Regions from separate parts of the Pseudomonas canadensis genome, predicted to be linked through region 1. Evidence: predicted binding sites of a transcription regulator. Region 1 holds the regulator's gene; each other region holds the start of a gene.
The links. The regulator FliA, encoded in region 1, starts transcription of late flagellar genes. The targets are predictions, from matches to a motif close to CTAAAGTTTNNNNNNNNNNNGCCGNTAA.
Positions count from the first base shown of each region.

Region 1 (7,030 bases):
GGCGGCCTTGGCAGCAACCGGTGCAGCCGTGGCAACAGCAGCAGCGGCCGGGGCCACTTCGCTGAACTTGCCCTTGCCGTGCAACTCGTCCAGCAGCGATTCAAACTCGTGATCGGAGATCAGGCCGTCGCCGGCCGGTGCTGCACTGGCTGCGGCAGGCGCCGCAGCCGTGGCGGCGACTTCCGGCAGGGCGTCGGCCGCGAAGGTGCCCTTGCCATGCAGTTGGTCGAGCAACGCTTCGAATTCGTCGTCGGTAATGTCGGTGTTGGCATTCGCAGCAGGCGCCTCGGGCGCAGCGGCAGGTGCCACGGCGTCCGCTGCAAACTGGCCTTTGCCATGCAACTGGTCGAGCAGGGATTCGAACTCAGCGTCAGTGATGTCTTCGCTGGTTGGCGCAGCGACGGGCGCCTTGGGTGCCTCAGCCTCGGCCTTCACAGCACTGAGGGAGTTGAGCAGCTGTTCGAACTCGCTGTCGGTCACATCCGGCTCAGCTTCGGCCACAGGCTCGGGAGCCGCCTCAACCACAGGCGCAGCCGAGGTGTCGGCCGGTTCCGCCAGGCGCGCCAGGGCGGCCAGCAGTTCCGGAGTGGCAGCGGTGATCGGTGCACGGTCGCGCACCTCGCTGAACATGCCGTTGACCGCATCCAGTGCTTCGAGAATCACGTCCATCAATTCCGAATCAACGTGACGCTCACCCTTGCGCAGGATGTCGAACACGTTCTCGGCGATGTGGCAGCACTCCACCAGCTCATGGAGCTGGAGGAAGCCGGCGCCCCCTTTTACAGTGTGAAAACCGCGAAAAATTGCATTGAGCAGGTTCGCATCATCCGGTCGGCTTTCCAGCTCGACCAGTTGCTCGGACAACTGCTCTAAAATTTCGCCGGCCTCTACAAGGAAATCCTGAAGGATTTCTTCATCGGCGCCGAAGCTCATGTGGGTGCTCCTTAGAAGCCTAAACTGGATAACAGGTCATCGACATCATCTTGACCCGATACAACGTCTTCACGTTTATCGGCATGAATCTGCGGACCTTCACCCTTGGCGAGATGTTTTTTTGGATCTTTTTCCGAGAGGATCGCTTCGCGGTCATGTTCAATACCGGCAAAACGGTCAACCTGGCCTGCCATAAGCACCAATTTGAGCAAGTTGCTTTCCACTTCGGTGACCAACTGGGTCACACGCTTGATCACCTGACCGGTGAGGTCCTGATAATCCTGGGCGAGCAGAATGTCGTTGAGGTTGCTGGAAACCGTGCGGTTTTCCTGCTCGCTGCGTGACAAGAACCCTTCGACCCGACGCGCCAATTCACGAAACTCTTCTGCGCCCACTTCGCGGCGCATGAAACGGCCCCAATCGTTGCTCAGGGCCTGGGCTTCGTTGGCCATGCCGTTGACCAGGGGCGTGGCGTTTTCCACCAGGTCCATGGTGCGGTTGGCCGCCGCCTCAGTCAGCCTGACCACGTAGGACAGGCGTTCGGTGGCATCGGTGATCTGCGAGATTTCCTCGGCCTGGGGCATATGCGGGTCAATCTGGAAATTGACGATCGCACTGTGCAGCTCGCGTGTGAGCTTGCCCACTTCCTGGTACAGGCCGCGGTCACGGGTCTGGTTGAGCTCATGGATCAACTGCACCGCGTCGCCGAATTGGCCTTTTTCAAGGCTGTCGACCAACTGGTGAGCATGCTTTTTCAGGGTCGACTCGAAGTCTCCCTGTGACGTTTCTTTATGCTCCATAGCTCCCCCGCGATGGCATTAGCCGTGGATGCGTTCGAAGATTTTTTCGATCTTCTCTTTCAAGGCCAATGCAGTGAATGGCTTGACCACATAACCGTTGACCCCGGCTTGGGCGGCTTCGATGATCTGCTCACGCTTGGCTTCGGCGGTCACCATCAGCACAGGCAGGCTGCGCAGCTTTTCGTCAGCGCGCACGTGGCGCAGCAAGTCGATGCCGGTCATGCCCGGCATGTTCCAGTCCGTTACCAGAAAGTCGATGCTCCCGCTGTTGAGGATCGGAATCGCCGTAATGCCGTCATCCGCCTCGACCGTGTTAGTGAACCCAAGGTCACGCAACAGGTTTTTTATGATCCGCCGCATCGTTGAGAAGTCATCAACGATGAGGATTTTCATGTTCTTGTCCAATTCGACCTCCAAGCAGTCTTAAACGCGCCCAGCACCTGGACGCGCCATTTCAATCAACAGGCATTACACAAAAAGGACTGCCGAGGGCACCACGGGTCGAACCCGCGAAGGCTGCTTGCCCTCGCGGTATCGTCTGCAGTGTCCCCACACTGCCTGTCAGCGCGCTCGCCACTCTCCCAAACGCCCCCGCAAGCGGGCTGCGCACTGGCTGTGCAACTGGCTGACCCGCGACTCGCTGACCCCCAGGACCTCACCGATTTCCTTGAGGTTCAGCTCTTCGTCGTAGTACAGCGCCAACACCAGTCGCTCACGCTCCGGCAAATTGGCAATCGCGTCCGCCAACGCCCCCTGGAAACGCTCATCTTCCAGGTCACGCGATGGCTCCATATGAGCGCTCGCGCCGTCCTCGTGCAGCCCTTCATGTTCGCCGTCCTGCAACAGGTCGTCGAAACTGAACAGGCGGCTGCCCAAGGTATCGTTCAAAATCCCGTAGTAATCGTCGAGACTCAATTGGAGTTCGGCCGCAACTTCGTGATCTTTAGCGTCGCGACCGGTTTTTGCTTCAATTGCGCGAATTGCATCACTGACCATGCGCGTGTTGCGATGCACCGAACGCGGCGCCCAGTCACCTTTACGTACTTCATCGAGCATCGCGCCACGGATACGGATACCCGCGTACGTCTCGAAACTCGCACCCTTGCTCGCATCGTATTTGGTCGACACTTCGAGCAGGCCGATCATGCCCGCCTGGATCAGGTCTTCGACCTGGACGCTGGCGGGCAGGCGTGCCAGCAAGTGATAGGCAATGCGCTTGACCAAGGGCGCGTAGCGCTCGATCAACTCGCCCTGACTGTCACGGGCAGACTTCTTGTACGCGTTGTAGCCAGTCGCTGTCATAGCACGGGTCCTGCGCTCGTCTGATGCACCAATCGCTCGACGAAAAACTCCAGATGCCCCCGAGGGTTGGCAGGCAACGGCCAGGTATCGACCTTCTGGGCAATAGCCTTGAACGCCAATGCGCATTTGGAACGAGGGAACGCTTCGTAGACTGCACGCTGCTTTTGCACAGCCTTGCGCACACACTCGTCGTAGGGAACTGCGCCGACGTATTGTAAAGCGACATCGAGGAAGCGATCCGTGACCTTGGTCAACTTGGCGAACAGGTTGCGCCCTTCCTGCGGGCTCTGGGCCATGTTGGCCAGGACGCGGAAGCGGTTCATGCCGTAGTCACGGTTAAGCAGTTTGATCAGGGCATAGGCGTCGGTGATCGAGGTGGGTTCATCGCAAACCACCAGCAACACTTCCTGCGCGGCGCGCACGAAGCTGACCACGGACTCGCCGATCCCGGCGGCGGTGTCGATCACCAGCACGTCGAGGTTGTCGCCGATATCACTGAAGGCCTGGATCAGGCCGGCATGCTGCGCCGGGCTCAGGTGCACCATGCTCTGGGTGCCGGAGGCGGCTGGCACGATGCGGATGCCACCGGGGCCCTGCAGCAGCACATCGCGCAGCTCACAGCGGCCCTCGATCACATCGGCAAGGGTGTGTTTGGGTGTCAGCCCCAGCAGAACGTCCACGTTCGCCAAGCCCAGGTCAGCATCCAGCAGCATGACACGACGGCCAAGCTCTGCCAGGGCCAGGGACAAATTCACTGACACGTTAGTTTTCCCGACGCCACCTTTGCCGCCGGTCACCGCGATCACCTGTACGGGATGCATGCTGCCCATTTTATTTCTTTACCTTGTCTTGCTTAGACGCAGGCTACATGGCTTGGCCGCGTGAATCGCTTGCAGACCATCGATGTAGATACATTTCACGGTGTTCATCCTGCCTCAACCGACCCGTTTTGCCGGGCTGTGGTAGAGGTCGGCGAACATATCGGCCATCGCTTCCTCGCTAGGCTCTTCTTGCATTTGCACGCTGACTGCACGGCTGACCAACTGATGACGGCGCGGCAGATGCAGATCATCCGGGATCCGCGGCCCGTCGGTCAGGTAGGCGACCGGCAATTCATGACTGATGGCCAGGCTCAGCACCTCGCCCAGGCTCGCGGTTTCATCGAGCTTGGTGAGAATGCAACCGGCCAGGCCACAACGCTTGTAACTATGATACGCAGCGGTAAGAACCTGTTTCTGGCTGGTGGTTGCAAGCACCAGGTAATTTTTCGACTTGATGCCACGCCCCGCCAGGCTTTCCAACTGCATGCGCAATGCCGGGTCGCTGGCTTGCAGGCCGGCAGTATCGATCAATACCACGCGTTTGCGCAGCAGCGGGTCGAGGGCGTTGGCCAGGGACTGGCCCGGGTCGACATGGGTCACCGACACATTGAGGATCCGGCCCAGGGTCTTGAGCTGCTCCTGGGCACCAATACGGTAGCTGTCCATGCTCACCAGCGCGATATTCTGCGCGCCGTATTTGAGGACGTAGCGGGCAGCCAGCTTGGCCAGGGTGGTGGTCTTGCCCATGCCGGCGGGGCCGACCATGGCGATCACACCGCCTTCTTCCAGGGGTTCGATTTCCGGGGTAACGATCATCCGCGCCAGGTGGGCCAGCAACATGCGCCAGGCCTGGCGAGGCTCTTCGATTTCGGTGGTCAGCGCCAGCAGGTCGCGGGACAACGGGCCGGACAGGCCGATGCGTTGCAGGCGACGCCACAGGTTGGCTTGTTGCGGCTTGCTGCCTTGCAGCTGGTTCCACGCCAGCGAGCCCAACTGCACTTCCAGCAGTTCGCGCAGGCCGTTGAGTTCAAAGCGCATCGAATCAAACACGCGCTGGTCAACCGCAGGCGCCGGAGCAGGCGCAGCAGGACGCGGCGGTTCTTTGAAGGTGGGCTCGACCAGCGGCTCGGCAGCGGTCAGTGGCAAGCCGGCGAACAACTGGCGATTGGTGGTGGCATCGCTGTCGCCGCGCATGCTCAGTTCAGCCTGGGCCGAAACGATGCGCGAGGCGGTTTTGCGCAGCTCGTCTTCGAGTTCCATGTTCGGTACACGCGGCGCCAGCGCCGAGGGGGTGTAATCCAGGGCAGCCGTCAGCTCGACACCGCCGGCAATACGACGGTTTCCGATAATCGCGGCGTCGGCGCCCAGCTCATCACGCACCAGTTTCATGGCCTGACGCATATCGGCGGCGAAAAAACGCTTCACTTGCATAACCCACTACCCTCAGCCGTTGGGCCCTACTGTCGCGACGATAGTCACTTGCTTGTTGTCAGGAATTTCCTGATAAGCCAAAACGTGCAAATTCGGTACTGCCAAACGCCCAAACCGCGACAACATCGCCCGGACGGGGCCTGCCACCAGCAGAATCACCGGCTGGCCCTGCATTTCCTGGCGTTGTGCGGCGTCGATCAACGAACGCTGCAGCTTCTCAGCCATGCTTGGCTCCAGCAGAACGCCCTCTTCCTGGCCTTGTCCTGCCTTCTGAATACTATTGAGCAATATTTGTTCCAACCTTGGTTCCAAGGTGATCACAGGCAGCTCGGAGTCAAGCCCTACAATGCTTTGGACGATTGCACGCGACAATCCGACGCGCACCGCAGCTACCAGGGCGGCAGTATCTTGACTCTTGGCGGCATTGTTGGCGATGGCCTCGGCAATGCTGCGGATATCGCGTACTGGCACCTGTTCGGCCAACAGCGCCTGCAACACCTTGAGCAACTGCGACAGCGACAGAATGCCCGGTACCAACTCTTCGGCGAGTTTTGGCGACGCTTTGCCCAGCAAACCCATCAATTGCTGGACTTCCTCGTGGCCGATCAACTCGTGGGAGTGTTTGTACAGGATCTGATTAAGGTGAGTCGCGACCACAGTGCTGGCGTCCACCACGGTGTAACCGAGGGATTGCGCCTGGCTGCGCTGGCTGATTTCGATCCAGACCGCGTCCAGGCCAAAAGCCGGATCTTTGGCGGTAATGCCGTTGAGGCTGCCGAACACCTGCCCGGGGTTGATCGCCAGTTCGCGGTCCGGGTAGATCTCGGCTTCGGCCAGGATCACGCCCATCAGGGTCAGGCGATAGGCACTTGGGGCCAGGTCGAGGTTGTCGCGGATGTGCACGGTGGGCATCAAAAAGCCCAGGTCCTGCGACAGTTTCTTGCGCACGCCCTTGATCCGCGCGAGCAATTGGCCACCCTGGTTGCGGTCCACCAGCGGGATCAAGCGGTAGCCGACTTCCAGGCCGATCATGTCGATCGGGGTTACGTCATCCCAGCCAAGCTCCTTGGTTTCCTGGGCGCGGGCCGGGGATGGCAGCAGTTCCTGCTGGCGGGCGATCTCTTGCTGGGCGATGACTTTGACCTGGTTCTGCTTTTTCCAGAACAGGTACGCGGCGCCGCCAGCCAGGGCCGCCATGCTCAGGAATGACACGTGCGGCATGCCCGGCACGATACCCATGATCGCCATGATGCCCGCCGCCACGGCCAGGGCCTTGGGCGAAGCGAACATCTGCCGGCTGATCTGCTTGCCCATGTCTTCGGAGCCCGAAGCACGGGTCACCATGATGGCCGCCGCTGTTGATAACAACAGTGATGGCAATTGCGCCACTAAACCGTCACCGATGGTCAGCAACGCGTACACCTTGCCCGCATCGCCGAAGGTCATGCCGTGCTGGAAGATACCCACGGCCATGCCGCCGATGAGGTTGATGAACAGAATGAGCAGACCGGCGATGGCGTCACCGCGCACAAATTTGCTGGCACCGTCCATGGAACCGTAGAACTCAGCCTCCTGGGCGACTTCCAGGCGACGGGATTTGGCTTGGTTCTGGTCGATCAGGCCGGCGTTGAGGTCGGCGTCGATGGCCATCTGTTTGCCGGGCATCGCGTCGAGGGTAAAACGCGCGCTCACTTCGGAGATGCGCCCGGCGCCTTTGGTGACCACCACGAAGTTGATGATCAT
Region 1 is NZ_CP133298.1:4,451,743-4,458,772, forward strand. Features, by position in the region: gene RB216_RS20535 (chemotaxis protein CheA) at 1-933, opposite strand, end outside; gene RB216_RS20540 (protein phosphatase CheZ) at 945-1,733, opposite strand; gene RB216_RS20545 (chemotaxis response regulator CheY) at 1,752-2,126, opposite strand; gene fliA (RNA polymerase sigma factor FliA) at 2,295-3,035, opposite strand; gene fleN (flagellar synthesis regulator FleN) at 3,032-3,865, opposite strand; gene flhF (flagellar biosynthesis GTPase FlhF) at 3,971-5,287, opposite strand; gene flhA (flagellar biosynthesis protein FlhA) at 5,300-7,030, opposite strand, start outside.

Region 2 (7,030 bases), 3.1 Mb from region 1:
CTTCCCACAACTGTGGGTTGCCGGTGAGCTGGTCGGCGGTAGCGACATCATCACTGAAATGGCCGCAGACGGTTCGTTGCAGTCGTTGATCAAAGATGCAGCGGAAAAAGCGGCAGCCAAGACTGAAGCTTGATCCGGACGCAATAAAAAGCCCCGCTTCTCGTGAGAGAGCGGGGCTTTTTTGTACCTGCGAGCTGGGAGCTTATTCTTCGCCCATCTGCGATTGCAGGTAGTTTTCCAGGCTGACTTTGTCGATCAGGCCCAGTTGGGTCTCCAGCCAGTCGATGTGTTCTTCCTGGTCTTCGAGGATGTCTTCCAGCAGTTCGCGGCTGCCGAAGTCACCTTTGCTTTCGCAGTGAGCGATGGCGGCCTTGAGGTCGCTGTGGCTCTTGTGTTCGAACTTCAGGTCGCTGCTGATCATTTCCTGGGTGTGCTCGCCGATGTTCAGCTTGCCCAGGTCCTGTACGTTCGGCAGGCCTTCCAGGAACAGGATGCGCTTGATCAGTGCGTCCGCATCTTTCATGGCCTTGATGGATTCTTTGTATTCGCGCTTGCCCAGCTTTTCCAGGCCCCAATCGTCATACATGCGCGCATGCAGAAAGTACTGATTGATCGCGACCAGTTCATTGGCAAGGATTTTGTTGAGTTGCTGGATGACTGAGATGTCGCCTTTCATGACTGGGGTCCTGCCCTGTAATAGCTGTGTATAAGGCGGAGTTTGAGCGGCGAATTCCCTAGTGTCAAACCTAAGTTATTGAATAATAAATGAAAATTAATCGGAATAAGAATGTTTGTGTTCCGCGTCTTGACGCTAACTAATTGAATTGCTGGCATAAAAAAACCGGACACTAAGTCCGGTTCTTTAAAACACGCCCAATCAGGCGTGTGTAAATTCTGCTGAATAGGGGAGCGCGGCCTGGACTGTCTGCAGCTGCGTCAGGGTTTCCCGTACCACTTGCTTGGCGAGGCAAGCGCATTTACCGCACTGGCTGGCAACGCCGGTGGTTTCACGCACTTCCTTGTAGCTGCAGCAACCTTCATAGATTGCTTCGCGGATTTGTCCGTCGGTGACGCCAGTACAGAGGCACACATACATAAGGGAGAACCGTCGCGGGTTTAAGGCTTAAGTGCGATGGATCTTAATGTTAACGAGAATGATTGTCAAAGTAGATTCGTAGGGTATTTGCTGGCACCGCGCCCGCACTGACGAACGGTTTTTTCAGTGTATGATGGTCGGTCTTCACGAAGCGTGACTGCGTCACAGGGCTGTCGCTTATTAACGGCAGACTCGAGGCCGGTCCTTTTACTTCAATCGTCACCTCTACATCAGGAGATACCCAATGAGCGTACTCGTCGGCAAACAAGCCCCGGATTTCGACGTCCCAGCCGTCCTCGGCAATGGCGAAATCGTAGACAGCTTCAAACTGTCTGAAGCCATCAAAGGCAAATACGGCCTGGTGTTCTTCTACCCGCTGGACTTCACCTTCGTCTGCCCTTCGGAGCTGATCGCTCTGGACCACCGCATGGACGATTTCAAGGCGCGCAACGTTGAAGTGGTCGCTGTTTCCATCGACTCCCATTTCACCCACAACGCCTGGCGCAACACCGCCATCAATGATGGTGGCATCGGCAAAGTCAAATACACCATGGCTGCTGACATGAAGCACGACATCGCCAAGGCCTACGACGTTGAGTCTGAAGGCGGCGTGGCCTTCCGTGGTGCTTTCCTGATCGATGACAAGGGCGTTGTCCGCTCCCAGATCATCAACGACCTGCCACTGGGTCGTAACATGGAAGAGCTGATCCGCCTGGTCGACGCCCTGCAATTCCACGAAGAGCACGGCGAAGTCTGCCCAGCCAACTGGAAAAAAGGCGACAAAGGCATGAACGCTTCGCCAGAAGGCGTTGCGGCTTACCTGACCGAGAACGCTGGCAAGCTGTAAGCCAGGTTCGAGGTACAAAAAAACCGGCCTGAGAAGGCCGGTTTTTTTATGCGCGGCATATGACCTCAATCATTGAAGTCTTCCCAGCCGCCCATGTCTTTCCAGCGGTTGACGATGCCGCAGAACAGCTCGGCGGTTTTCTCGGTGTCGTAGCGAGCCGAGTGAGCCTCACGCCCGTCAAAGTCAATACCGGCGGCCTGGCAGGCTTTCGCCAACACGGTCTGGCCATACGCCAGGCCGGCGAGGGTGGCCGTGTCGAAGCTAGAGAACGGGTGGAACGGGTTGCGCTTCATGTCCAACCGCGCCACGGCGGCGTTCAGGAAACCCAGGTCGAAACTGCTGTTGTGGCCGACCAGGATCGCGCGTTTGCAGCCATTGGCCTTCAACGCCTTGCGCACACCACGGAAGATATCGGTCAGCGCCGCTTCTTCACTCACCGCCATGCGCAGTGGGTGATCAAGCTTGATGCCCGTGAATTCCAAAGCGGCGGCTTCGATATTCGCGCCTTCAAACGGTTCGACGCGGAAGAAGTGGGTGTGTTCCGGGAACACAAAACCCTGCTCGTCCATGCCGATGGTGGTTGCGGCGATTTCCAGCAATGCGTCGGTGGCGCAATTGAAGCCACCGGTTTCTACGTCGATGACAACCGGCAGATAGCCGCGAAACCGCTCGGCCATCGGGTGACGCGAACCGCCACCACTGTGCTCGTGTTCGTCATCGTAATGGTCTTCACTCACTTGCTTTCCTCCAGCAGGCGCCAGCGCAGTGTTTCACCGGCGCGCAGCGGGATGACAGTCAGCTCGCCAAACGGCAGGCTGGCAGGGGCGGTCCAGTCTTCACGGACCAGGGTGATGCGGTCAGTATTCGCCGGCAGGCCGTAGAAACGCGGGCCGTTGAGGCTGGCGAAGCCTTCGAGCTTGTCCAGGGCGTTACGCTGTTCGAACGCTTCGGCATACAACTCGATCGCTGCATAGGCGGTGTAGCAACCGGCACAGCCACACGCCGCTTCCTTAGCGTGCTGGGCATGAGGCGCGGAGTCGGTGCCGAGGAAGAACTTCGGATTGCCGCTGGTCGCTGCATCCAGCAAGGCCACCTGGTGGGTGTTGCGCTTGAGGATCGGCAGGCAATAGAAGTGCGGCCGAATCCCGCCCACCAGCATGTGGTTGCGGTTGTATAGCAAGTGATGCGCGGTGATGGTCGCGCCGACGTTGGCGGAGGCCTCGCTGACGAACTGCACCGCATCGGCTGTGGTGATGTGTTCGAACACCACCTTGAGGGTCGGGAACAGCTCGACCACACGGCGCATATGCTCGTCGATGAAGATCTTCTCACGGTCGAAGACATCCACGTCGCCACGGGTGACTTCACCGTGGATCAACAGCGGCATGCCGACTTCGGCCATGGCTTCGATGGCCGGCAGGATCTTGTCGATACTGGTCACGCCGGAATCGGAGTTGGTGGTCGCGCCGGCCGGGTACAGCTTGGCGGCGTGCACGAAGCCGCTGGCCTTGGCCTCTCGAATCTCTTCGGGCTGGGTGCGGTCGGTGAGGTAGAGCACCATCAACGGTTCGAAGCGGCTGCCGGCCGGTCGTGCAGCGAGGATACGCTGGCGATAGGCATCGGCTTGCTCGGCGTTACGCACCGGAGGTACCAGGTTAGGCATGATGATGGCGCGGCCAAACGTGCGCGCGACATCGGCCACGGTGTGGGGTAACGCAGCACCATCGCGAAGATGAATATGCCAGTCGTCGGGACGCAGCAGGGTCAGGCGGTCGGACATTGGGGATTCCAGGCGGGTCAATCTGGTGGGAATGCTACCGGAAAAGACGCTTTCAGGCACTCGCTATCAAGTTTTGCAGGATGCAACCGATAGCCTTTGGTATGCCTTATCGATGTATGACGCTTTGAAGTGTTGTAGAAACCAGTGGAGCCTCACGTGCGCCAGCAATATCTAGCCCTGCTCAGTGTGTTCGCCAGCCTGCCTGCGATGGCCCTCACGTTCCAGACACGTCTGGAGAATATTGAGTGGAAGGTGGAAGGCGACCAGTTCGAGTGCCGCTTGACCCAGCCAATCACCGATTTCGGTTCGGGTGAGTTCGTGCGCCGGGCCGGAGAGCAGGCGACATTTCGTCTGAAAGCCTACAACGGCTCGCTGGGAGCCGGTTCGGCCACGTTGCTGGCCGCCGCTGCGCCGTGGCAGCCGGGGCGAGGCGATATCAACCTCGGCGCCGTGCGTGCCGGCAGTGGCGATGTACTGTTCAACAGCTCCCAGGCCCAGGCCGGGCGCCTGTTCAATGGCTTGCTGGAAGGGCGCAGCCCGACCGTGCGGCACTATGGGCGTGAAGGCGGCTATTCGGAAATCCGGCTGCTGCCGGTTAAATTCAACAAGGCCTACAACGATTACCAGCTGTGCACCGCCAAGCTGTTGCCGATGAATTATGACCAGGTCAAACAGACTGAAGTCGGTTTCCCGGGGGGCGGAATCGAGCTGGACGCGGTCGCCAAGAAGAAACTCGACGTGATTCTCGCGTTCATGAAAGCCGACCCCACCGTCAACCATATCGAGTTGAACGGTCATTCGGACAACAGCGGCAACCGACTCACCAACCGCGACGTCTCGCGCCGTCGCGGCCTGGCGGTCATGGACTACTTCAAGGCCAACGGTATCCCGGAATCGCAGATCACCCTGCGTTTCCACGGCGAAAGCTACCCATTGGCGCCCAACACCAATGCGGCCAACCGGGCACGCAACCGCCGCGTGAATATTCAGCTAGAGCGCGTGGCTGCCCCCGAGAAACCGGCCCCCACGGCCACCGGCCCAAGCAACCCCGCGCACACCTCCTAAGGTGCGACCCTCGGTCGCCCGTTCGACATAATCTGTCGCTTTATCTTCATTTGCTGTCGCGCCCCTGTAAATTCGCGGTTTTGGTCGGTAGAATCGACGCCTTTCCGTACAACCCCGTGGAGTGATGGCATGGCCGACGTAAACAAGGTCGTTCTCGCGTATTCCGGCGGCCTGGACACTTCGGTGATCCTCAAGTGGCTGCAGGATACTTATAACTGTGAAGTGGTGACCTTCACCGCTGACCTGGGTCAGGGCGAAGAGGTCGAACCTGCACGTGCCAAGGCGCAAGCCATGGGCGTGAAAGAGATCTACATTGACGACCTGCGCGAAGAGTTCGTCCGCGATTTCGTTTTCCCGATGTTTCGCGCCAACACCGTCTACGAAGGCGAGTACCTGCTGGGTACCTCCATCGCACGTCCGCTGATCGCCAAACGCCTGATCGAAATCGCCAACGAAACCGGCGCCGACGCCATTTCCCATGGCGCTACCGGCAAGGGCAACGACCAGGTGCGTTTCGAACTGGGTGCCTACGCGCTCAAGCCTGGCGTGAAAGTGATTGCCCCTTGGCGTGAATGGGACCTGCTGTCCCGTGAAAAGCTGATGGATTACGCTGAGAAGCACGCAATCCCGATCGAGCGCCACGGCAAGAAGAAGTCTCCGTACTCGATGGACGCCAACCTGCTGCACATCTCCTATGAAGGCGGCGTGCTGGAAGACACCTGGACCGAGCACGAAGAAGACATGTGGAAGTGGACCGTCTCCCCGGAGAACGCTCCCGACAAGCCGCAATACCTGGAACTGACCTACCGCAACGGCGACATCGTCGCGCTGGACGGCGTCGAAATGACTCCGGCCACCGTACTGGCGACCTTGAACCGTATCGGTGGCGAACACGGTATCGGCCGTCTCGACATCGTCGAGAACCGTTACGTGGGCATGAAGTCCCGCGGCTGCTACGAAACCCCAGGCGGCACCATCATGCTGCGCGCCCACCGCGCCATCGAGTCCATCACCCTGGACCGTGAAGTGGCTCACCTCAAAGACGAGCTGATGCCCAAGTACGCCAGCCTGATCTACACCGGCTACTGGTGGAGCCCTGAGCGTCTGATGCTGCAACAGATGATCGACGCTTCCCAGGTTCACGTGAACGGCGTTGTGCGCCTGAAGCTGTACAAGGGCAACGTGATCGTTACCGGTCGCAAGTCCGATGAATCGCTGTTCGACGCCAACATCGCCACCTTTGAAGAGGACGGCGGCGCTTACAACCAGGCGGACGCGGCAGGCTTTATCAAGTTGAACGCATTGCGCATGCGCATTGCGGCCAACAAAGGTCGCTCGCTGTTCTAAGTCTCAACGTGTTGTGAAGAATGGCCCCTTGCTAAAGGGGCCATTTTTTTTGCCTGTGATTCTGTGAAGACTTTTATGTTTATAACGATTTAAACAGCCGTAGATGTTTTTCCTCAAAACCTTTATCAAAAATGGGGTTTGAATGAATTGTTGTTCAAATGTTGTAGGGGGAATGAATTTTTTACATCTATGTAGGAACTGGTCTTACAGATAATTCACTCATACAAGTGCGGAGAAGAGACAAAACACTGAATGGTCTGTAGGAATTAAGGATGTAAGTGAATATGTTAAATGGAACTAAAGCAGACGCCTCATTCTGGCTGTTTCCCCCTGCGGCGGGCGAGAGACAAGGGGCATTTCCTGAGAGTCATGTGCGGCACGTTTACCCAGCCCCCTATAAGCCACGGATATTTCACTCAAAGTATGTAGGCCCCCGGAAAGTTCTGAAAGGATCCATAAAACCTGATCCCTCCGAGAGGGCGTTTTTTTGTAGGGCAATTCCTTTATCGCTGTGGGGTGGGTCTCTGCTTGCTGTTGCTTGGGGGGTAACGCTATGCCAACTAGGAAACGACTAGGCTATTGTGCTTGCTCTAAATAATTCGAACAGCGAAATTGGACTTTCTCATGAATAAAGTGCTGATCGTGGATGATCATCCCGTCATTCGTCTTGCTGTGCGTATGCTAATGGAACGTCATGGTTATGAGGTCGTTGCCGAGACCGATAACGGTGTCGATGCGTTGCAACTTGCGCGGGAGCATATGCCGGACATAGTGATACTGGACATCGGTATTCCAAAACTTGACGGCCTGGAAGTTATTTGCCGGTTGTCTTCCACCAAGCAGGCTGTGCCATTCAAGGTGCTGGTCCTCACATCTCAGGCCCCTGGTCACTTTT
Region 2 is NZ_CP133298.1:1,245,775-1,252,804, forward strand. Features, by position in the region: gene grxD (Grx4 family monothiol glutaredoxin) at 1-133, shown strand, start outside; gene bfr (bacterioferritin) at 203-676, opposite strand; gene RB216_RS05635 (bacterioferritin-associated ferredoxin) at 878-1,096, opposite strand; gene RB216_RS05640 (peroxiredoxin) at 1,341-1,943, shown strand; gene rnt (ribonuclease T) at 2,009-2,680, opposite strand; gene pyrC (dihydroorotase) at 2,677-3,723, opposite strand; gene RB216_RS05655 (flagellar protein MotY) at 3,880-4,788, shown strand; gene RB216_RS05660 (argininosuccinate synthase) at 4,918-6,135, shown strand; gene RB216_RS05665 (response regulator transcription factor) at 6,760-7,030, shown strand, end outside.
Region 2: RB216_RS05655 (flagellar protein MotY) is a predicted target of FliA. The motif match lies at 3,789-3,816, and genes of this name have one in related genera.

Region 3 (7,030 bases), 1.5 Mb from region 1:
GCCATCAACATCAACGCATGAATACGCGGATCGGATTGCGGTTGCAGGTCGTCGCGGTCCACCACCAGTTCGCCTTTGGTGGTGCAGGCGTCACGGTCTTCCGGGCGTTCCTGGCAGTAGCGGCGCAGGCGGTCGAAGTCCGGCTTGGCACCCGCCAGGATCAACGCAGTTTCGCCGCCTGCTGAATAACCGATCACGCCCACCTGATCGACATTGACGAACGGCGATAGCATCGGGTCGCCCAAGGTGGCGGTGATCGCTTCGGAAATCTGGATCGGCCGGCCATACAGGTTACTCACCGTGCCCAGGCGGCTGTGGTCTTTGTAGTTGTCGCCAGGATGCAGCACTGCCACCACCACAAAGCCTTTGCGCGCCAGCGAGGTGGCCAGGTCGTGCAAGGCCAGCGGCGTGCCGGTGTTGCCGTGGGACAGCATCAGCATCGGGAAACGGCCGATGGCAATCTTGGAATCTTCCGTGGCGGCGACGCGATAGGCGCCCAGCGGTGTGCTGTGCTCAAGCCCGGTGGAGGGATAGAAGGCGATGGCCTTCATCGGCTGCAAATCCAGCGGATCAAGGAAGGTCATGCGATGGAAGCCCACACTCCAATGCGGGTGCGGCGCAGGTGCGGCGTGCACTGAAACCAGGCCACCGAGCAAGGAAAGAACCATAACAGCACAAAGACGCATCATGAGGATGTCCACCTTTGCTGCATAAAGACCGGCATGTCGGGTTGAAAAGTCCATGGTTCAAGGCGCTCGACCGGGTGATAAACCCATGCGTGCATAACCTGGGCCAAAGTAATGACAGCGGGTAAACGAAAAAACTCCGTAGTCCGATCGTTTTGAGGCGATCAGAATACAGAGTTTAGACGTCCTGTTTCAGAATGAAACGGGGAACGGCACGGTTTTACCTAAGCTTTACGCAGCCGCGAACAATTGTTCGTTGATGAGTGCGTTGGCGTCGCTCAGGGACTTGCTGCGGAACTCGTCGCCATACGCCAGGCCGTGGGCGCGGACGAACTCGATGTCGGTGATGCCGAGGAAGCCCAGCAGCACTTTCAGATAATCTTCATGGGCCACGCCGGTCGCTTGGCCGGCGTGCAGGCCGCCGGACGTCGACACAACGATGACTTTCTTGTTGCCGCACAGGCCTTCGGGGCCGGCTTCGGAGTAACGGAACGTCTGGCCGGCGACGGCAATGCGGTCGATCCAGGCCTTCAGTTGAGTCGGGATGGTGAAGTTGTACATAGGGGCGGCGATGACCACCGCGTCGGCGGCGAGGAATTCAGCCAGGGTCTTGGCGCTGAGCTCAGCTTCATGTTGCTGCGCAGCGCTACGCTGATCAGCCGGAGTGCCCAGGGCGCCCAGGGTCGCGCCGGAGAAGTGGTTGAAGCCTTCGGCGGCCACGTCACGGTAGGTCACTTCCACGCCCGGCTCAGCCGCTTGCCAAGCCTTGACCACACCAGCGCTGAGCTGACGGGACGCCGAGTTGTCGCCGAGGATGCTGGAATCGATATGCAACAGTTTCATGGGGAATCTCCAGTTAGGATCGTCAGTGCCGATCAGATGGAGGTGATACTACGTATGAAACCAATAGCCGATAAGACATCTGAAATGCGATAGTTCGTCCCACTGACAGGACAATAGGCCGCCCCATGCAAGACCTCAACGACCTCTACTATTTCGCCAAAGTGGTGGAAGCCGGTGGCTTCGCCGCCGCCGGCCGGCTACTGGGGATTCCCAAGTCACGGCTGTCGCGGCGCATCGCCGAACTGGAAGAACGCCTCGGCGCGCGGCTACTGCAACGCACTACCCGTCAACTCACCCTCACCGCCGTCGGGGAGCGCTACCTGCGCCATTGCCAGGCCATGCTGCTGGAAGCGGAAATGGCCGATGAGGCGGTCGCCAGCATGTCCAGCGAGCCCCGTGGACGGCTGCGTGTCAGTTGCCCGGTGGGCATGGCCCAGCACATCCTGCCGGAATTGGTGGCTGGGTTTCTGGCGGCTCATCCCCAGGTGCAATTGGAGATGACCCTGGTCAACCGCCGTGTCGATTTGGTCGCTGAAGGCATCGATGTCGCCCTGCGGGTGCGCGAGTTGGGTGATGAGGACCCGTTGCTGGTGACCAAGCGCCTGCGCCAGGCGCAGACCGTGCTGGTGGCCAGCCCTGTGCTCATGCACGGCCGTCAGGTGACCACCCTTGAGGATCTCAAGCAGTTACCGATCCTGGGGGCACTGGAGGCGGATCGCCTGGTGCATCAACGCATCCTCGACCCCCAGGGCAACACCCACGACCTGGCGATGGAAGCACGGCTGGGTATCGACGATTTCATCGTGCGCAAGGCCAGCGCCATCATGGGTCTGGGTTTTACCGTACTGCCGATGATGTATTGCGAAGAGGAATTGGCCAGCGGCCGGTTGGTGCAACTGCTGCCGGAGTGGTCCTTGCCCGGCGGCTGGTTACAGGCGGTGTACCCGCATCGTCGTGGCGTGTTGCCAGCCATTCGTGCCTGGATCGATTATCTGGAAGAAGGTTTCAAAGGTTGCGGAGACCGCCTGCTATGAAGATGACCGAAGAACAAGTCGCCGCGTTCTGCCTAAGCCTGCCCGGCGCACGGGAGGACTATAAATGGGGCGGTGTGCGCGTATTTTCGATTGCGGGCAACAAGATGTTTGCCCTGCAGAACCTGCGGGGAGAGTCGTTGGCGTTCAAGGTCGACAAGGAGTTGTTCCTCGGCCATGTGGACCGCCCAGGCATTCACCCGGCGCCGTACCTGGCGCGGGCGCAGTGGGTCATTATGAATACGCCCTATCCGTTGGGTGCTGAGGAGTTGCGTGGGTTGTTGCGACGTTCCCACCAGCTTGTCGTCAGCAAGTTGCCCAAGCGTACGCAGGTCGGGTTGCGCCTGGACGCATAGATGTTTGGATGCGGCGCTGTGCCTGTGGGTAAGGGGCCTGACAGGCGATCGCTTTCCAACTGTTGCACAGCGGTCAAAATGTGGGAGCGGGCTTGCCCGCGTCGGTATGTCCGTAATCCGACAGGGATTTGGGCCAGCGTGTTTAACGGGGCGCCTAAGATCAAAAGCAAGATCAAGAGCCGCTCGCTCCGCATTGTGGTTAGCAATGGTTGCTACGGAGTTGTGCGGATACCTACGCCAACTAGAGGAATGACCATAGAGTGCCCCCCAGGACCAACTGATCCAGCCAGAACACCTCATGCAGCAACACAATCACCCAAAACAGCACCTGGTAAGACACCTTGCGCGTCTTGTGCCGAAACACCTGCTGGGCAATCAACGCCCCCGGCCAGCCGCCCGCCAGTTCCACGGCGTGCAGGATATTTTCCGGGGTGCGCCAACTGTCGGTGCGCGCCTTGCGCTTGTCGCTCCAGTAAAGGAAGAACGCGATCACGCTGACCACGCCATAAGCCGCCAGCGGAATCACAGTCTCGCCGCGCTGCCACACCAGCACCGAGCCCAGCAACGGCGCTGCGCACAGCAGCACGAAGATCGCCGCCTTCAGGCGGGGGTGCTGGATCATCATGCCTTGGCGGCCGCCCAGTCGATCCAACCGAACTGCCAGGTCGCCAGGATCAGCAAACCGAACGCAATGCGGTACCACGCAAACACCGCGTAGCTGTGGCTGGCAATGAATTTGAGCAAGCCCTTCACTGCGATCATCGCGAAGATGAACGAGGTCACAAAGCCAATGGCGAACACCGGCAAGTCCGCAGGCTGGAACAGGTCACGGTACTTGTAGCCCGAATACACCGCCGCACCGACCATGGTCGGCATGGCCAGGAAAAACGAGAACTCGGTGGCGGTCTTGCGCGACAGCCCAAATAGCAAGCCACCAATGATGGTCGAGCCGGAACGCGAAGTCCCTGGGATCATCGCCAGGCACTGGGTCATGCCAACCTTGAGCGCGTCTTTCCAAGTGATGTCATCGACGGTTTCGGCATGCACTTCATGCTCGCGGCGCTCGGCCCACAACATGATGACGCCACCCACCACCAACGCCGTGGCTACGGTGATCGGGTTGAACAGGTAGTGGTGAATCAGGTCGGCAAAAATCACCCCCAGCACCACCGCCGGCAGGAAGGCGATCAGCAGGTTGACGGTAAACCGCTGGGCCTTGCGCTGGGTCGGCAGGCCGCTGACCACTTCGAAAATCTTGCCGCGAAACTCCCATACCACCGCCAGGATCGCGCCCAGCTGGATAATGATGTTGAACGCATTGAAGCGATCGCCGGTAAAGTCGAGCAAGTCGGCGACGATAATCTGGTGGCCGGTGCTGGAAATGGGCAGGAACTCGGTCAGCCCCTCCACAACGCCAAGAATCAAAGCCTGTATGGCGGTCCAAAAATCCATGCTTCCCCCAAAGGTCTTGCGCTATGGCAAGCCTCGTTAATCTTTTTAATGGTTCACTGACGACAAGACGCGGTGTTGAGTTTCAACCCCGACCTGCAAAAATCTTGTGAAAAATCAGACAGTACTCAGGTTTTCCGAATACAGGCCGAAAGCCTATCAGACAAGGCGGAAAAGTCGATGCAGCACCCACAATTATAAAAGCACGGAGTGACAGGACGATGAACAGTTTGCGCAATATGTCGATCAGCCGGCGCCTGTGGCTGATCCTGATAGTCGCCGTGCTGATGCTGCTGGCCTTGGGTTTGCTGATGCTCAAGCAGATTCATGACGACCTGTACCAGGCCAAGAGCCAGCAGACCCAGCACGTGGTCCAGACCGCCAGTGGGATCCTGACGTTTTATCATGGCCTCGAAACCACGGGCGTGATGACCCGTGAAGCCGCCCAGAAGCAAGCCTTGAGCGCCGTGCGTGGCTTGCGTTACGACCATGACGACTATTTCTGGATCAATGACCTCACGCCCGTGATGATCATGCACCCGGCCAACCCCAAGCTCGACGGCCAGAACCTCTCGGCCATCCGCGACCCTGACGGGTTTGCCGTGTTCAACGAGTTCGTGATCCTCGCCAAGGCCAAGGGCGCCGGCATCGTCAACTATCGTTGGCCAAAACCGGGCGCTGAAGCGCCGGTGGCCAAGACCTCGTATATCCAACTGTTCGAACCGTGGGGCTGGATCATCGGCTCCGGTGTGTACGTCGACGATGTGCAGGCCGAGTTCAGCGGCCAGGTCTGGAAAGCCTCGTTCATCGGCCTGGGGATCGCACTGGTGATGGCACTGCTGGTATCACTGATCGCCCGCAGTATTGTGCGGCCGTTGCAGGACGCGGTGAACGCCATGGGTAACATCGCCAGCGGCGAAAGCGACCTGACCCGCAGCCTCGATACCCACGGTCAGGACGAAGTCACCCAACTGTCCCGGCATTTCAACAGCTTCACCGCCAAGCTGCGCCAGGTGGTGAGCCAATTGCAGGTGTGCGCCAATGCACTGGGCCAGTCTTCCCAAGAACTGGGCAGCAACGCGACCCAGGCCCATGACCGCAGCCAGCAACAATCCCAGCAGATGGAACTGGTGGCCACCGCCATCAACGAAGTCACCTACGGCGTGCAGGACGTGGCCAAGAACGCCGAACACGCCGCCAGCGAAATGCGCGACGCCCAGGCTCAGGCGCAGCAAGGCCAAGTGAATATCGACGGCAGCCTGCAGCAGATTGACCAGCTCTCTAGCACCATCAGCCAGGCAGTGGAAGTGATTCGCACCCTGTCTGCGGAAAGTACCCAGATCGGCAGCGTGCTTGAAGTGATCCGCTCGATTGCCGACCAGACCAACCTGCTGGCCCTCAACGCCGCGATTGAAGCAGCCCGCGCCGGTGAACAAGGACGTGGCTTCGCCGTGGTGGCCGATGAAGTGCGGCTTTTGGCCCAGCGCACGCAAAAATCCACTGCCGAAATCCAGGTCATGATCGAACGCCTGCAAGGCCACTCGGAAGCCGCGGTCAAGGTGATCAGCGACAGTCACAGCGCCTCGCAACTGACCATCGAACAAGCCGGCCAGGCCGGGGCCAGCCTGACCGCCATCGGCCAGGCGCTGCGCAACCTCAACGGCCTCAATGCCTCGATTGCCAGCGCCACCCTGCAACAGGCCCACGTGGTGGAGGACATCAACCAGAACGTCACCCAAGCCGCGGGCTTGTCCCACAGCACGGCGTTGGCGGCAGAACAGTCGAGTGTGGCGAGTGTGCATCTGCGTGGCCTGAGCGAACAACTCGACGGCCTGCTGCGCCAATTCAAGGTCTGACCCTGTGGTGGGCGGGCTTGTGGTGGCAAGGCTTGTTATGGTCTGTGGTGAGCGGGCTTGCCCCGCGCTGGGCTGCGGAGCGGCCCCAATAAATACGCCGCATTTTGGCTGACAGACTGCGGCGACTGGTTTTAGGGCTGCTCCGCAGCCCAGCGCGGGGCAAGCCCGCTCACCACAACCACAGCAGTTAATTCCTACGCCAATCTTCTTTGGTTACAATCACCGCCCTCTTGCACTCTCCCAAGGAACCACCATGTCCGGGCTTGAACTGTTCGCCGCCGCCCTCGGGGTGATTGCCGTGTGGCTGACCGTCAAGCAAAACCCCTGGTGCTGGCCCATCGGCCTGGTGATGGTGTTGCTCTACACTTGGGTGTTTTTCGACGTGAAACTCTATTCCGACATGCTGTTGCAGGTGGTCTATGCCGCCTTGCAAGTCTACGGCTGGTGGCAGTGGACACGTGCCGGCGAGGTCAAGCAAGGGCGCCAGGTCAGCAGCCTCGGCGTGCCCGCGATCATGGCCAGCCTGGCGGTGGGCGCAGTTGGCAGCCTGTTGCTCGGCGCCGCTATGGCGCACTGGACGGATGCCGCCCAGCCCTGGCTCGACGCCGCCCTCACCGGCTTCAGCCTGGTGGCGCAGATGTGGATGGCGCAGAAACGCGTGCAGTGCTGGCCACTGTGGATCGCCGTGGATGTGATTTTCGTCGGACTGTTCCTCTATAAAGGTCTCTACCTCACCGCCGCGCTCTACGCGCTGTTCACCGTGATTGCCGTGCAAGGCTGGCGCGAATGGCGCGCCGACCCGGCGTTGC
Region 3 is NZ_CP133298.1:2,913,282-2,920,311, reverse strand. Features, by position in the region: gene RB216_RS13270 (alpha/beta hydrolase family protein) at 1-689, opposite strand, end outside; gene RB216_RS13265 (FMN-dependent NADH-azoreductase) at 918-1,529, opposite strand; gene RB216_RS13260 (LysR substrate-binding domain-containing protein) at 1,655-2,563, shown strand; gene RB216_RS13255 (MmcQ/YjbR family DNA-binding protein) at 2,560-2,916, shown strand; gene RB216_RS13250 (DUF1294 domain-containing protein) at 3,158-3,541, opposite strand; gene RB216_RS13245 (undecaprenyl-diphosphate phosphatase) at 3,538-4,368, opposite strand; gene RB216_RS13240 (methyl-accepting chemotaxis protein) at 4,587-6,221, shown strand; gene pnuC (nicotinamide riboside transporter PnuC) at 6,475-7,030, shown strand, end outside.
Region 3: RB216_RS13240 (methyl-accepting chemotaxis protein) is a predicted target of FliA. The motif match lies at 4,493-4,520, and genes of this name have one in related genera.